DNA from 4 places in the Bacillus sp. VA15 genome. Region 1 is predicted to be linked to each of the others. Evidence: riboswitches for the same ligand, from Rfam matches in the RefSeq annotation. Region 1 holds a riboswitch; each other region holds the start of a gene.

Region 1 (3,204 bases):
TTCCGCTTTTTGTTTCTCTTTATCCTCGCCGGCGAGGGCCATTTTTTCGCGAATAGAGTCAGATAGCTTAATGCCCGGAATTTCATTGTGGATGAATTCAGCATTTCGGCTGCTTGTGAGTGGCATAATGCCGATATAGATCGGTGTCTTCAGATGCTTTGTTTCGTTATGGATATCGACAAGCTGCTGCTCGGAATAGACAGGCTGTGAAACAAAATAATCGGCGCCGCAATCTATTTTTTTCTCCAGCCGTTTTACCGCTTTATCCAGATGGCGGACATTAGGATTAAATGCGGCGGCGACTGAGAAATTCGTTTTCTTGCCAAGCGGTTTTCCAGACAGGGACAGTCCTTCGTTGAATTGTTTGATCAGCCTGATTAAATCAAAGGATGTTAAATCATACACAGACGTCGCACCCGGAAAATCCCCGATTTTAGAAGGATCGCCAGTAATGGCCAGCACGTCATTCAGCCCTAACGTATCCAGACCCATTAAATGTGACTGCAAGCCGATAATATTTCGGTCACGGCATGTAATATGGACAAGAGAGCGCATATCGAGCTGTTGCTTCACAAGGGCGCCGCAGGCAACATTGCTGATCCGCGGAGTAGCCAGGGAATTGTCAGCGAGGGTCAGGGCGTCGATTCCCGCTTCTTTTAATTCAGCAGCAGCGGACAGAAATTTGTCGAAACTCAATTTTTTCGGCGGGTCCAGCTCTACGATAATGGAGCGTTTTTCCGCTGCGATCTCATTCAGGCCGGGCTCTGTCCGCTCATGCTGAACAGAAATGAATTCCTTCGCCCGGGTTTTGACTTCTTTTTCTGTAATCGGAGCAAGCCCGCCAACCGCTTCTGCCATCGCCTGGATGTGATTCGGCGTGGTGCCGCAGCAACCGCCGATAATCCGCGCGCCTTGCTTGCGGAATTCTGACGCGCTGTTTTGAAAATACGTGTCGTCTGTTTCATAGACGAGCCGGCCTTCTTCAAGCGAGGGAAGACTGCTGTTCGGATAAACTGATAAGAACACGTCATCAAAAATCGGCACTTCGCTAAGCGCTTCAATCATGTGATAAGGACCGAGCCGGCAGTTAATGCCGACGATATCAGCTCCGAGATCCGCGATCGATCGCAATGCTTCAGAAAGCGGTGTTCCGTCCTGCAGTACGCCTTGCTCATGCATGGAGACATTCAGCATAATCGGAAGGCCAGTCTCTTTGCGCGCGATTTTTAGCACTTCACGTGCTTCTTCCAAATCATAATACGTTTCTAACAGCAAGCCATCTGGCTCTTCATGCAGCAGCAGGTACAGCTGCTCGCGAAAGCTGCGTTTGATTTCGTCAAGGCTGTACGCGTTTTTATTAAAGGTACGGATGCCGCCCATCGTCCCCAGCACGTACGCATCGCCTGCTGAAGCCCGCGCGATTTTTACCGCCTCCTGATTCATTTTTTTGATGTCATCCTCAAGCCCGTGTCTGGATAATTTAATATAATTGGCCCCGTACGTATTTGTTTGAATGATGTTGGCTCCAGCCTCAACGTACGCTTTATGTATGCGCTGAATTTCCTCCGGCTTTGAAATGTTGAGCTCCTCAAAGCACCTGTCAATGCCATAGGAGTAGAGGAGTGTCCCCATGGCGCCGTCGCCAATTAACACCTGTTTTTGCAAATCTTCTAAAAGTCCCATTGTTTGCCTCCTTTATTCACATTCAGCAAGGAAAAAAAGAGAAATAAAAAAAGTCCTCTTAAGAAGAAGACTTTGTCAGTGATTTTGTCTCTTCTTATCTTCCAAGCTGTTCGAGCTTGCTGGATTTAGCACCTTGGTCATGGCTGATCGCCATTACACCGGTTGCTGAAGCTTCGTCGGGCCAGTCCCTCTGCTTCTCTTGATAAGAACGGATATAAAATTTTCGTGTTCAGGAAGTGCCCTAAAGATGCCTGGCATTTTCCCTTTCTCCAAATTTACCGAAAATAAAGACAATAATCAATAGGATTCAGAAAATTTATCTGAAATTTATAAATTGAACGTCAATTGGCAGATCCGCGCCCCGCACTGCTGTGATAATCTGCTGCAGGTCATCCTTGTTTTTTCCGGTGACGCGCACTTGATCATCCTGCACTTGAGACTTTATTTTCAGTCCGGAGTTTTTGATGATGGTATTGATTTTTTTGGCGTTGTCCTTGTCAATGCCTTGAACAAGTTTTGCACGCTGGCGCACTGTTCCGCCTGACGCGCTTTCAACCTTGCCGTAATCAATGTTTTTTGTCGGCACGTTTCGTTTAATTAATTTACTGACCAGTACATCTTTCAGCTGGCTTAATTTAAATTCGTCATCAGAAACGAGGACAAGCTCCTCTTTATCTAAAGAAATGTCGCTTTTGCTTCCTTTAAAGTCATAGCGTGTGCTGATTTCTTTCAGTGCGATTTGAATCGCATTTTGCACTTCGGGCAATTCCACCTTTGATACAATATCAAATGAACTTTCTTTTGCCATATGAAAACCTCCATAACATTTAACTTATGTGTTGATTATAGTAGAATAAAGAGAAACTTCCAACAGAACAAAGAATCAATTTGTGATGATTGGAAAAAATGTTAACAGAATCCGCAGAAAAATAAGCGGAACAGGAAGGACGATAGCATGAGACCAGGGCAGCAATTAACCTTGAGTATAGATCACCAAACTGACTTCGGTTACTTTTTAACCGACGGAGAAGATACGATTCTCTTACATAACAGTGAAATAACTGAGGATATCGAAGACAGAGATGAGGTAGAGGTCTTTATATACGTGGACCAGCAGGAAAGACTTGCGGCCACGATGAAAATTCCGGTCATCAGCGCTGATGAGTACGGCTGGGTCGAAGTGGTGGATAAAGTGGAAGATATGGGCGTTTTCGTTGATGTCGGCTTATCTAAGGATGCGCTTGTTGCAACTGAGCATTTGCCGCCATACGAGGATGTCTGGCCGCAAAAAGGGGATAAGCTCTACTGTATGCTGAAAGTGACGAACCGGGGGCGCATGTTTGCGAAACCAGCGCCTGAAGATATCATCAGCGAACTGTTTACCGACGCTTCAGAAGATCTGATGAATAAAGAGCTGACAGGTACGGTGTACAGATTAATCGCAACGGGTTCATTCATCATCACAGACGACGGTATCCGCGGTTTTATCCATCCGTCAGAAAGAAAAGAGGAGCCAAGACT
Region 2 (3,204 bases), 450 kb from region 1:
AACAAAAGCTCCCCCGTATAAGGTTCCTTTCGTTACATCCAGCACACCGGCCGCCACTAACGGGCCAACGGCATTCGCCACATTGTTCATACCGGCAGAGAATGCTTCAAAAAATCCGGCACCTAACAAAACAATGCCAAGGATTTTTTGCTTTTTAGAAGATTTAATTTCAATCTTAAAATAACGAAACAGCTTAGATACAAAATATGTGAAACCGAAAGCGAACAGCGGGACAAAAACCCAAAACGACACAATGACCAGCAGGTTGTTCACAAACAATACTTTGTAAGCCACTCCCACGCCGACAACTGCGCCGACTGTTACTTCACTTGTCGACAAAGGAATGCCGAGAAGATTAGCCGTAAAGAGCGACAGCGCAGCGGCTCCAATAATGATGCAAACAATCGTCAGTGTAATCGTCTGCTCGGGGATAATCCCGGAGCTGATGGTTTTTACAACCTCGCCCCCGCCAATGACCGCCCCGGCCAGCACACCGACTGCGCATAGGATCAAAGCGTAGGTTTTCTTTTTAATGGCTCCAGAGCCGTAAGCAACTCCCATCGAAGCTGCAGCGCCGCTTGCACCAATATTCATCGCGAAAAACAAGCTAAATAAAATAGCGGCTAGTTCCATTTTGCAGCTCCTTATTCATGCAGTCCGCATTCTGTTTTCGCCATACCATTCCATCTGCCTGAACGTAAATCCTCTGCGGTAAAAGCAGGAGCCGTGCAAGGCGCGCAGCCAATACTAGGATATCCTTGATCATGAAGCGGATTGTAGTCCAGCTCATTCCGGGATGTGTATCTCCAAATGTCTTTCCAAGTCCAATGGATAAGCGGGCATACTTTTACTGATTTGAATTTTTCATCTTTGTTTAAGAAATTCGTATTGGCACGGCTTGGCCCTTGATCGCGGCGCAGACCGGAAAGCCAGGCTGGATGTCCTGAAAGCGCCTCTCTTAAAGGAACAACCTTTCTAAGATAGCAGCACTGATTCGGCTCTCTTTCCCACAGTTTGTCACCATGTTCTTCGGCTTGCTCCTCAGGGGTAAGGTCTGGTTTTTTCAGGATGATATTAAGACCCGGATAACGCTCTTTCACTCGTTCAATCGTTTCATAGGTTTCTTTAAAATGAAGTCCTGTATCAAGAAACACAATCTCTGCGTCTTTTTTTACTTTATAAATTAAGTCAATCAGAACGATTCCCTCAATTCCGAAACTGCAGGCATAAACAAGCTGATTGCCGTAATGGCCGTATGCCCACTTTAAAACTGAAAGCGCTCCTTTATAAGGGTCGTCTTCCGGAAATGTAATCGTTGGTTCTTCCCAATTATCGTACGTTAACATTTCTTCTTTCCTCCTTTCGGAGACAAACAAACAGTAGCTTTCTGCCGGTTGTCTTTTCCCAATTGTAATGTGATGCGCGGCTGCTGTTATCACATACAGCCTTTTTTCCTCTTAAAATAAAAAACTTTCAATCCGGCGGAAAGAAAGACAGGAACAGCATGTAGCCCTTATCTTTCAAAATGGAATTCATTTTGCTGGAAGTAGCACCTTACAAACTATGCAGGTTGCCGGGCTTCATAGGTCCAGTCCCTCAGCCGCTCTTGATAAGTTTTTAGATTTGTAGTAAATTTTAGCACAATTCTAACATAAGTCAACCCGACTTTTTTTATAGGATTAATAAAAAAACAGGCCGAGTGGCCTGTTTTCAAGTACAACAAGGCTTTGAAGCCTCTATACATCACCGAAATTTATTTCTTATTTTTTAAACCAATCTTTTGACTCGGGATTTCGTTTCCACGTTTTCAGCTTTTCTAGATCGTCTGAATGAATATTTCCGTTTTCGAGCGCGACCTCTGTGAGCGTATCGTAATCAGTTAAAGAGTAGTATGGAAGTTCTGCCTTTGCGAAGGCTTCCTGCGCTTTAGGGAGCCCGTACGTAAAAATGGAGACGACACCGAGCACTTCACAGCCAACCGCTTGTAAAGCTGCCGCAGCTTCAAGTACGCTTCCTCCTGTGGAGATTAAGTCTTCAATAACGACAGTTTTTTGCCCCTTTTGAACAGCTCCCTCAATCTGATTGCCTTTTCCGTGCGCTTTCGGCTTGCTTCTCACATAACACATCGGAAGATTCAAACGGTCAGCCGCCAGAGCAGCATGAGGAATACCGGCTGTAGCTGTTCCCGCAATCATTTCAGCTTCAGGAAAATGCTCTTCGACAAGCTTGCTGATACCTGAGGCGACATCATTTCTGACCTCCGGGAAAGATAGCGTAAGGCGGTTGTCACAGTAGATTGGCGATAAAATGCCGCTTGCCCATGTAAATGGCTCGTTCGGGCGTAAAAATACAGCTTGGATGTCTAATAGATGTTTTGCGATGATTTGTTTCATGATTTGATTCCCTCCCATTCGAGTCTGACAGCTTCATAGGCTTTTACTGGGTCTTTCGCTTTGGTAATCGAGCGTCCTACCACAATCGCTGATGAACCTTTCTCTTTTGCAATTGCAGGTGTCGCTACGCGGATTTGGTCATTCGCAGCGTCCTCTGACATCCTGATCCCCGGAGTGACAGTCAGAAATGAAGGCGACACCGCTTGGTAAATGGCTTTTGCTTCATGAACAGAGCAGACCACTCCATCAAGTCCGCTTTCTTCTGCCAGCTTGCTGTAGTGCACGACCGTGTCGATCAAAGGCTTTTCGATCAGCAGTTCATTCTTCATCATTTGTTCAGATGTGCTTGTCAGCTGGGTTACCGCGATAAGTGACGGGCGTTTTTTTCCGGAAAGCGTTCCTTCTTCTAAGCCTTCCAGAGCTGCTTGCATCATTTTTTTGCCTCCGGCCGCATGAACATTGACGAGGTCCACCCCGAGACCGGCAAGGCGCTTCATCGCTTTGTTTACAGTGGTCGGGATGTCATGAAGCTTTAAATCTAAAAACAGCTCGCAATTTCTTTCTTTTAATTGTTTAACTATAGAAGGCCCTTCTTGATAAAAAAGTTCCATTCCAACCTTTACAAATAACGGTTCTTGCTGAAAAGGCGCTAAGAACGCAAGTGTTTCTTCAGCTGATGCAAAATCAAGCGCGATGATGGGCAGGTTGTTTTTCATGGTTCCAGCTCCTTCCGATGCATTCTTCAATTGATTGATAGCCGTATTGACGCAAAACAGATGGAAGCTGTTCAATCATGTCCGGGCATGCAAAA
Region 3 (3,204 bases), on a different contig from region 1:
TATTTATTTTTAAATGGATTTAGAATTTTTTGAATACTTTTTGACATTTTATCCGTACAATAGAGAATACCAAAACTTTTTTTGGGAGGTATGTAAAATGATCCTATTTATTATCATCGCATTATGCGGCTATCTTCTTTTTTCTTTCAGCAAGGACAATCGCCGCAAACCGCAAAAGACAAGCCCTCTGCCAGCAGCCGCACCTCATCACAACAACCTAATCGACCTTGACGCCATCCGCCAAAAACGCCGGATGCCTCTTTCCTAATCCTATATTTCAAACGAAAAGGCTGCTGAATCATGCAGCCTTTTTCAATTTTAGAAACATTTATTACTCGGGAAAAACAATCAGCAGGGTTTCTGATCACTAGATTTGGAACTTGAAACCTTTTTGCCGCCTGTCCGTAATCTCTTACAAGGCAAATCCAAAAGGAGACTTCAGCAATGATCGAATTATTTATGAAACAAAAAATGTTCTCGTTTAAAGATGCATTTCACATTTATGACCGAGATGAACAAGAGACATTCAAGGTCGAGGGCCGGTTCTTTTCGTTAGGAGACTCGCTACAAATGACAGATTCATCCGGAAAAACACTCGTTTCCATAGAACAAAAAGTAATGTCTGTATTGCCGCGATACGAGATTTCAATTGGCGGGAAAACAGTTTGTGAGGTGGCAAAGAAATTAACGTTTTTTAAACCAAAATTTGAAATTTCCAAGCTCAACTGGGAAATTGACGGTGACTTGTGGAAGGATGAATTTCAACTGACGGACGGGGAAAATGTCCGGATGTCAGTGAGCAAAAAGTGGCTTAGCTGGGGTGATTCCTATCATTTGCAAATTGCAAACGAGGAAGATGTGCTGATCTGCACAGCCATTGCTATCGTGCTGGATATGGTATTATATGACGACGAAGATGAAAGTATTTTCTAAAAAGGTGTTGACAATTGATCCAAAAGTAATAATATTAAGATAATTAAAATCTGAATATGAAGATGTACCTTATCAAGAGAGGTGGAGGGACTGGCCCTATGATACCCGGCAACCGCTGTTTCAAACAGAATGGTGCTAAATCCTTTAGAACATTGCGTTCTTGCAGATGAGGCGGAGATTTGATCATTCAAGCTCTTCCTTACTCAAAGGAAGAGCTTTTTTCATGCACAACACATTTCAGAAAAGAGGCGAATGACATGGCTCAACAAACAAATGTTGCAGGACAAAAAACAGAAAAACAAATCAAAGCTCCTTTTCGTGCCGATCATGTTGGCAGTTTACTGCGATCTGCTCCGGTGAAAGAAGCCCGGCAAAAAAAAGCGGCTGGCGAGATCACTGCGGAACAGCTTCGTGATATCGAAAATCAAGAGATCACCCGCATTGTGGAAAAACAAAAAGAAATCGGTCTCGATGTGGTAACAGACGGGGAATTCCGACGTTCCTGGTGGCATTATGATTTCCTGGAAGGGCTTGACGGTGTGGAACCGTTCATCCCGGCTGAAGGGATTCAGTTCCATCATGCGAAAACAAAAGCACGCAGCATCAAAGTGACGGGAAAACTCGATTTTACGAGCCACCCCGCGCTTGCCGATTATCAATTTTTACATGAGATTGCCGGTGACGCGACACCAAAGCTGACGATTCCGAGCCCGAATATGCTGTTTTTCGGTGAAAAAGCCGATAAAGGGATTTATGACGACCAAGAGGAATACTTTCATGATCTGGCCCAAGCGTACAAAAAAGCAATCAAAGCCTTCTATGACGCTGGATGCCGCTATCTTCAGCTTGATGATACGTCATGGTCTCTCTTCTTTGAGGAAAAAGGCAGAGAGGTCGTCCGAGCGCTTGGCGGCGATCCAGAAACATTGCCTGCCTTATTCGCCAAAACGATTAACGATGCAGTGGCAGACCGACCTGATGATTTAGCAATCACGATGCACATTTGCCGCGGCAACTTCCGTTCAACTTGGGCGGCATCAGGAGGCTATGACGCTGTAGCGGAAACGATTTTGGATGGCTTACATTTGGACGGCCTGTTCTTGGAATACGATGATGACCGCTCCGGTAACTTTGATCCGCTCCGTTTCGTGAAACGCAAGGATCTGCAAATTGTACTCGGTTTGATTACATCGAAATACGGCGAGCTTGAAAATCCTGAGGATGTGAAGCGCCGAATCAATGAAGCGGCGCGCTTTGTCAGCCTGGATCAGCTGTGCCTCAGCCCGCAGTGCGGTTTCGCCTCTACAGAAGAAGGCAATCTTTTGACAGAGGAGCAGCAATGGGCGAAGCTGCGCCATGTGATCGACATCGCCAACGATGTGTGGAGATAATCTATCATTGACAGAAACATAAAATGTGTGAATAATATATACTATCAGAAAATTTCATAAAAAGGTTTTCCTTATCAAGAGAGGTGGAGGGACTGGCCCTGCGATACCCGGCAACCGCTGTTTAACAGAATGGTGCTAAATCCTTTAGAGCAATGATTGCTCTTGAAGATAAGGTTGAGATTGTCACACAAGCTCTTCCTTATCCAAAGGAAGAGCTTTTTTATATTCGAATGGAAAGAAGGAATGGACAACATGCCACAACAAACAACACCCGCAGAACAAAAATCACTTCAAAGAAAAAAACCGCCGTTTCGCGCGGATCAAGTCGGAAGCCTGCTGAGATCTGAGCCCGTTAAAAAAGCGCGGCTGCAAAAAGCGGCCGGCGAGATTACGGCTGAGCAGCTTCGCCAAATCGAAAACGATGAAATCACCCGCATTGTGGAAAAACAGAAGGACACCGGCCTGAACGTCGTGACAGACGGTGAATTCCGCAGAGCGTGGTGGCACTTTGATTTCCTTGAAAACTTAGATGGCGTTGAGCCGTTTACTCCTGAGCAGGGCATTCAATTCCATAACGTACAGACAAAAGCACGCGGCATAAAAGTGACCGGCGATATCGACTTTTCGACTCACCCTATGCTTGAAGATTACTCCTTTCTCCATAGCATTGCCGGTGACGCGACACCAAAGATGACGATCCCAAGCCCGAATATGTTGTTTTTCCGCGGAAAGCTGGAAAAGGATGCATACAAAAACGACTATCACCTTTTCCAGCACGATGTATCCAAAGCATATAAAAAAGCGATTCAAGCGTTTTATGACAGAGGCTGCCGCTACCTCCAGCTTGATGATACAGCATGGGCTGTTTTCTTATCTGAAA
Region 4 (3,204 bases), 250 kb from region 1:
TTTTAAACTGCTTGGCAGAAGGCCGAACATCCGTCCGACACCTTCCTTGATCGACAGCGTTTTGGACAGCACGCCGTCTTTTAATGCCGTCCACTCCGGCGGAGCAAATGTTTTCATGATGCTTATAATGTTGTCGTTCATCGTGATGGTTCCGTCAAAATCACAAATAATTAAAGGCTTTCGAGTCGTCATACAGCTTCAACCTTTCCCCATTTATCAAGGGCAAGCTTTAGATCCTTGCATTGTTCGGCTTTTTCATCAATCGGCTGGGCTTCTAAGACCGCATCAATTATGGCTCTGAACGCTTTGCCCCCGCCTTGGGCGCCGTTCGGATGTCCGTGTACGCCTCCCCCGGCGTTAATAATATGATCTATGCCGAAATCCCGCATTAAAAGCGGAACCATACCGGGATGAATGCCTGCTGACGGAACAGCAAATGTTTGGTTAAAGGCATCCTCTCTTACACATTCTTCGTGAATCGCCAGCGCATCTTCTTTTGGAAGCGCAACCGAACCGTATGGAGATGGGAAGAGACTGAAGTCAGCACCGCAATACCGGTTCAATTTTCCGAGCAAAAGAGCATGAGAAAATCCGTAGAACGGAGAAGACGTAAACGCCCCGCTGACAGCTGGATGTGCCATAATCGGGATTGCGATTTCGGGATCTTCCGCTAGGCTTTGCATGACGTCCAAGCCGTAAGCGAAGACATTAAACAAAAGCGCATCTGCTCCTAATTCGGCAGCGCGTCTCGCTTTGTCTTTCAGATCAGCCGTACGTCCAGTCAAATTGACCGCATACAGCGTTTTATGCCCGGTTTGCTCATACGTTTCTTTCAATATTTGCTTTCCTTCTGTAATTCTTGTTTCAAAAGGCGCCAGACCTGTCTCAAAGAAAATTTCATCGTCCTTAATCAAATCAACTCCGCCAAGCGCCTGCTGCCTGAGCTGTTCTTTAATATCACTCAGGTCCCTTCCGATAACCCCTTTAAAAATGCTCATTAACAGCGGTCTCTCAAACTCTCCCAGCAGCTTCCGGATGCCGTATACGCCAAACTTCGGTCCCGGCAGCGTGCGCTTAAATGCTTCAGAGAAGTGAAGATCGAGTAATTTGATTTTTCCGTCCAGCGACAGCTTGCCAAACACTGTTGTCAGCAAAGCCGGAATATCCTGAGAGAAATTGATTTCAGGATAGGCAATTGTGATCACCGCTTGTTTCCCTGATGCAGGAGTTCCCTCTCTTTCCTCGACCTTTATCACCCGCCCCTTGTGCTTTTGCATTTGCTCCTGTTTTACAAGGGGCAGATCTGTCCATGAGCCTACTGTCAATCCTGTTGCGATTTGTTCTGCTTTTTTCTCTGTATCGGCTCCCGGTTCGGTCAGGAGATATGTTGCTAATAACTCACTCATGCCAGAGCTCCTTTCATTTCATCCATATAAAAAAACCTCTTCAAACAGCAATCGCGTCTAAAGAGGTTTCGTTTCTCGTCCGAATCTTATCTCTCAGCCGCCAGCTGCAAGAATTAGCACCGTGCTTTATAAGTCGGTTGCCGGGCTTCATCGGGCTCGTCCCTCTGCCTGCTCTTGATAAGAAAATATAGATTTTATAAATTATTTTGAATTATCCCATCGTTATCAGATCTTGTCAATGCTTTTTTGGGTAAACAGGTTCAGTTTCCCAATTCGATAAGCGGCTTCTTTGAGTCTTTCTTCACTTGTCAGCAGTCCGACTCTGACATAGCCCTCGCCATATTCACCGAAGCCGTTTCCAGCCGCAACCGCCACATTCGCTTTTTCCAGCAAAAGGTCTGAGAACTGCTCGGAAGTATAGCCTTCAGGCACAGGCAGCCAGGCAAAAAATGAACCTGCCGGAGCTGTCACATCCCAGCCGATTTCCCGGCATGCCGCAATCCAAGCGTTTCGCCTGCTCTCATATCGGGCATTTTGCTCCGCCACACACGTCTGATCAGCTAGCAGTGCTTCCGCTGCAGCCTCCTGAGTCGCTCTGAAAAGACTGACAAACATATGGTCTTGATAAAGATTGATCGCTTCAATGACCGAAGCGTTTCCGACAGCAAAGCCGACCCGCCACCCTGCCATGTTATACGTTTTTGACAGCGTATAAATTTCAATTCCGATATCCTTCGCACCTTCAGTCTGCAAAAAGCTTAACGGCTTGCAGCCGTCAAATCCTACAGCGCCGTAAGCAAAATCATGAACGACACAGATCCCGTTTTCTTTCGCAAAACTCACTGTTTCTTCAAAAAACTCGGAGGTAGCAACAGCTCCCGTCGGATTATTCGGATAATTCAAATACATCAATTTCGCCTGTTCCCTTACTTCAGCCGCGATGCTGCTGTAATCAGGAAGAAACGCCCTGTCCTTTACGAGCGGCATCATTTCCATATTCGCTTTCGCGAGTGTGACACCTGACCAGTAATCAGGATAGCCCGGATCCGGAACTAAAATCGTATCACCCGGATTCAACAAGCATTGCGGGAGCTCGACCAGACCGGCTTTCCCGCCGAATAATACAGCGACTTCAGTTTCCGCGTCAAGATCGATACCGTATTCTCGTTTATAAAATGCTGCAGCGGCTGATTTCAGACTGTATGAGCCGCGAAAAGACGAGTATTTATGATTTTCAGGATCCGCAACGGCTCGTTTCATTTCCTCGACGATATGTTCCGGAGTCGGCTGATCCGGATTTCCCTGTCCGAGATTGATGACGTCGTGTCCTTCTGCGAGCTTTCGGTTCACTTTCTGCACCAGAGAAGCGAAGAATTGTTTAGGCAATTCTTTCAATACATGAGACTGTTCAAATTTCATCTATTCTCACCTTCTAAAAAAATCTTGAAATGATAGTCCATCATCATATATGGTTAAATGAAAAAAGTAAAGAAAAATTTGGGGTGTTAAAAAGATGAAATGGACGATATCTTGTCTTCAATTTGATATTTCATACGGTAAACCTTCGGAAAATATAAAAAAGGCTGAATTTTTGATTGAAAAAGAAAGCAAACATGCTGATGTTCTTGTTCTTCCTGAATTATGGACAACTGGATATGACTTGGCCAACCTTGATAAGCTCGCTGATGAAGACGGGCATTCTGCTCAGAGCTGGCTGAAGAAAACAGCAAAAAAACATGGCGTTCATATTGTCGCCGGATCGGTCGCAGTCAGAAATGATTCTGATGTTTATAATACA

The links. Region 1 has a riboswitch for S-adenosylmethionine ahead of AC0DBE_RS09320 (bifunctional homocysteine S-methyltransferase/methylenetetrahydrofolate reductase). Riboswitches for the same ligand answer to the same signal wherever they lie in the genome.
Region 2: it holds a riboswitch for S-adenosylmethionine, as region 1 does, so the genes downstream of both, AC0DBE_RS06845 (phosphoadenylyl-sulfate reductase) here and AC0DBE_RS09320 (bifunctional homocysteine S-methyltransferase/methylenetetrahydrofolate reductase) in region 1, are expected to answer to the same signal.
Region 3: it holds a riboswitch for S-adenosylmethionine, as region 1 does, so the genes downstream of both, AC0DBE_RS12645 (5-methyltetrahydropteroyltriglutamate--homocysteine S-methyltransferase) here and AC0DBE_RS09320 (bifunctional homocysteine S-methyltransferase/methylenetetrahydrofolate reductase) in region 1, are expected to answer to the same signal.
Region 4: it holds a riboswitch for S-adenosylmethionine, as region 1 does, so the genes downstream of both, mtnW (2,3-diketo-5-methylthiopentyl-1-phosphate enolase) here and AC0DBE_RS09320 (bifunctional homocysteine S-methyltransferase/methylenetetrahydrofolate reductase) in region 1, are expected to answer to the same signal.

What each region holds. Positions count from the first base shown of each region.
Region 1 is NZ_JBVQPQ010000002.1:834,291-837,494, reverse strand. Features, by position in the region: gene AC0DBE_RS09320 (bifunctional homocysteine S-methyltransferase/methylenetetrahydrofolate reductase) at 1-1,683, opposite strand, end outside; SAM riboswitch class I at 1,775-1,892, opposite strand; gene AC0DBE_RS09315 (YajQ family cyclic di-GMP-binding protein) at 2,000-2,491, opposite strand; partial or broken gene AC0DBE_RS09310 (CvfB family protein) at 2,590-3,204, shown strand, end outside.
Region 2 is NZ_JBVQPQ010000002.1:382,308-385,511, forward strand. Features, by position in the region: gene cysP (sulfate permease) at 1-633, opposite strand, end outside; gene AC0DBE_RS06845 (phosphoadenylyl-sulfate reductase) at 645-1,346, opposite strand; SAM riboswitch class I at 1,511-1,616, opposite strand; gene pyrE (orotate phosphoribosyltransferase) at 1,761-2,393, opposite strand; gene pyrF (orotidine-5'-phosphate decarboxylase) at 2,390-3,109, opposite strand; gene AC0DBE_RS06860 (dihydroorotate dehydrogenase) at 3,078-3,204, opposite strand, start outside.
Region 3 is NZ_JBVQPQ010000004.1:172,263-175,466, forward strand. Features, by position in the region: gene AC0DBE_RS12635 (hypothetical protein) at 14-268, shown strand; gene AC0DBE_RS12640 (LURP-one-related/scramblase family protein) at 445-933, shown strand; SAM riboswitch class I at 1,000-1,106, shown strand; gene AC0DBE_RS12645 (5-methyltetrahydropteroyltriglutamate--homocysteine S-methyltransferase) at 1,191-2,324, shown strand; SAM riboswitch class I at 2,393-2,499, shown strand; gene AC0DBE_RS12650 (5-methyltetrahydropteroyltriglutamate--homocysteine S-methyltransferase) at 2,577-3,204, shown strand, end outside.
Region 4 is NZ_JBVQPQ010000002.1:580,590-583,793, forward strand. Features, by position in the region: gene mtnX (2-hydroxy-3-keto-5-methylthiopentenyl-1-phosphate phosphatase) at 1-192, opposite strand, end outside; gene mtnW (2,3-diketo-5-methylthiopentyl-1-phosphate enolase) at 189-1,406, opposite strand; SAM riboswitch class I at 1,490-1,590, opposite strand; gene mtnE (methionine-glutamine aminotransferase) at 1,632-2,825, opposite strand; gene AC0DBE_RS07870 (carbon-nitrogen family hydrolase) at 2,920-3,204, shown strand, end outside.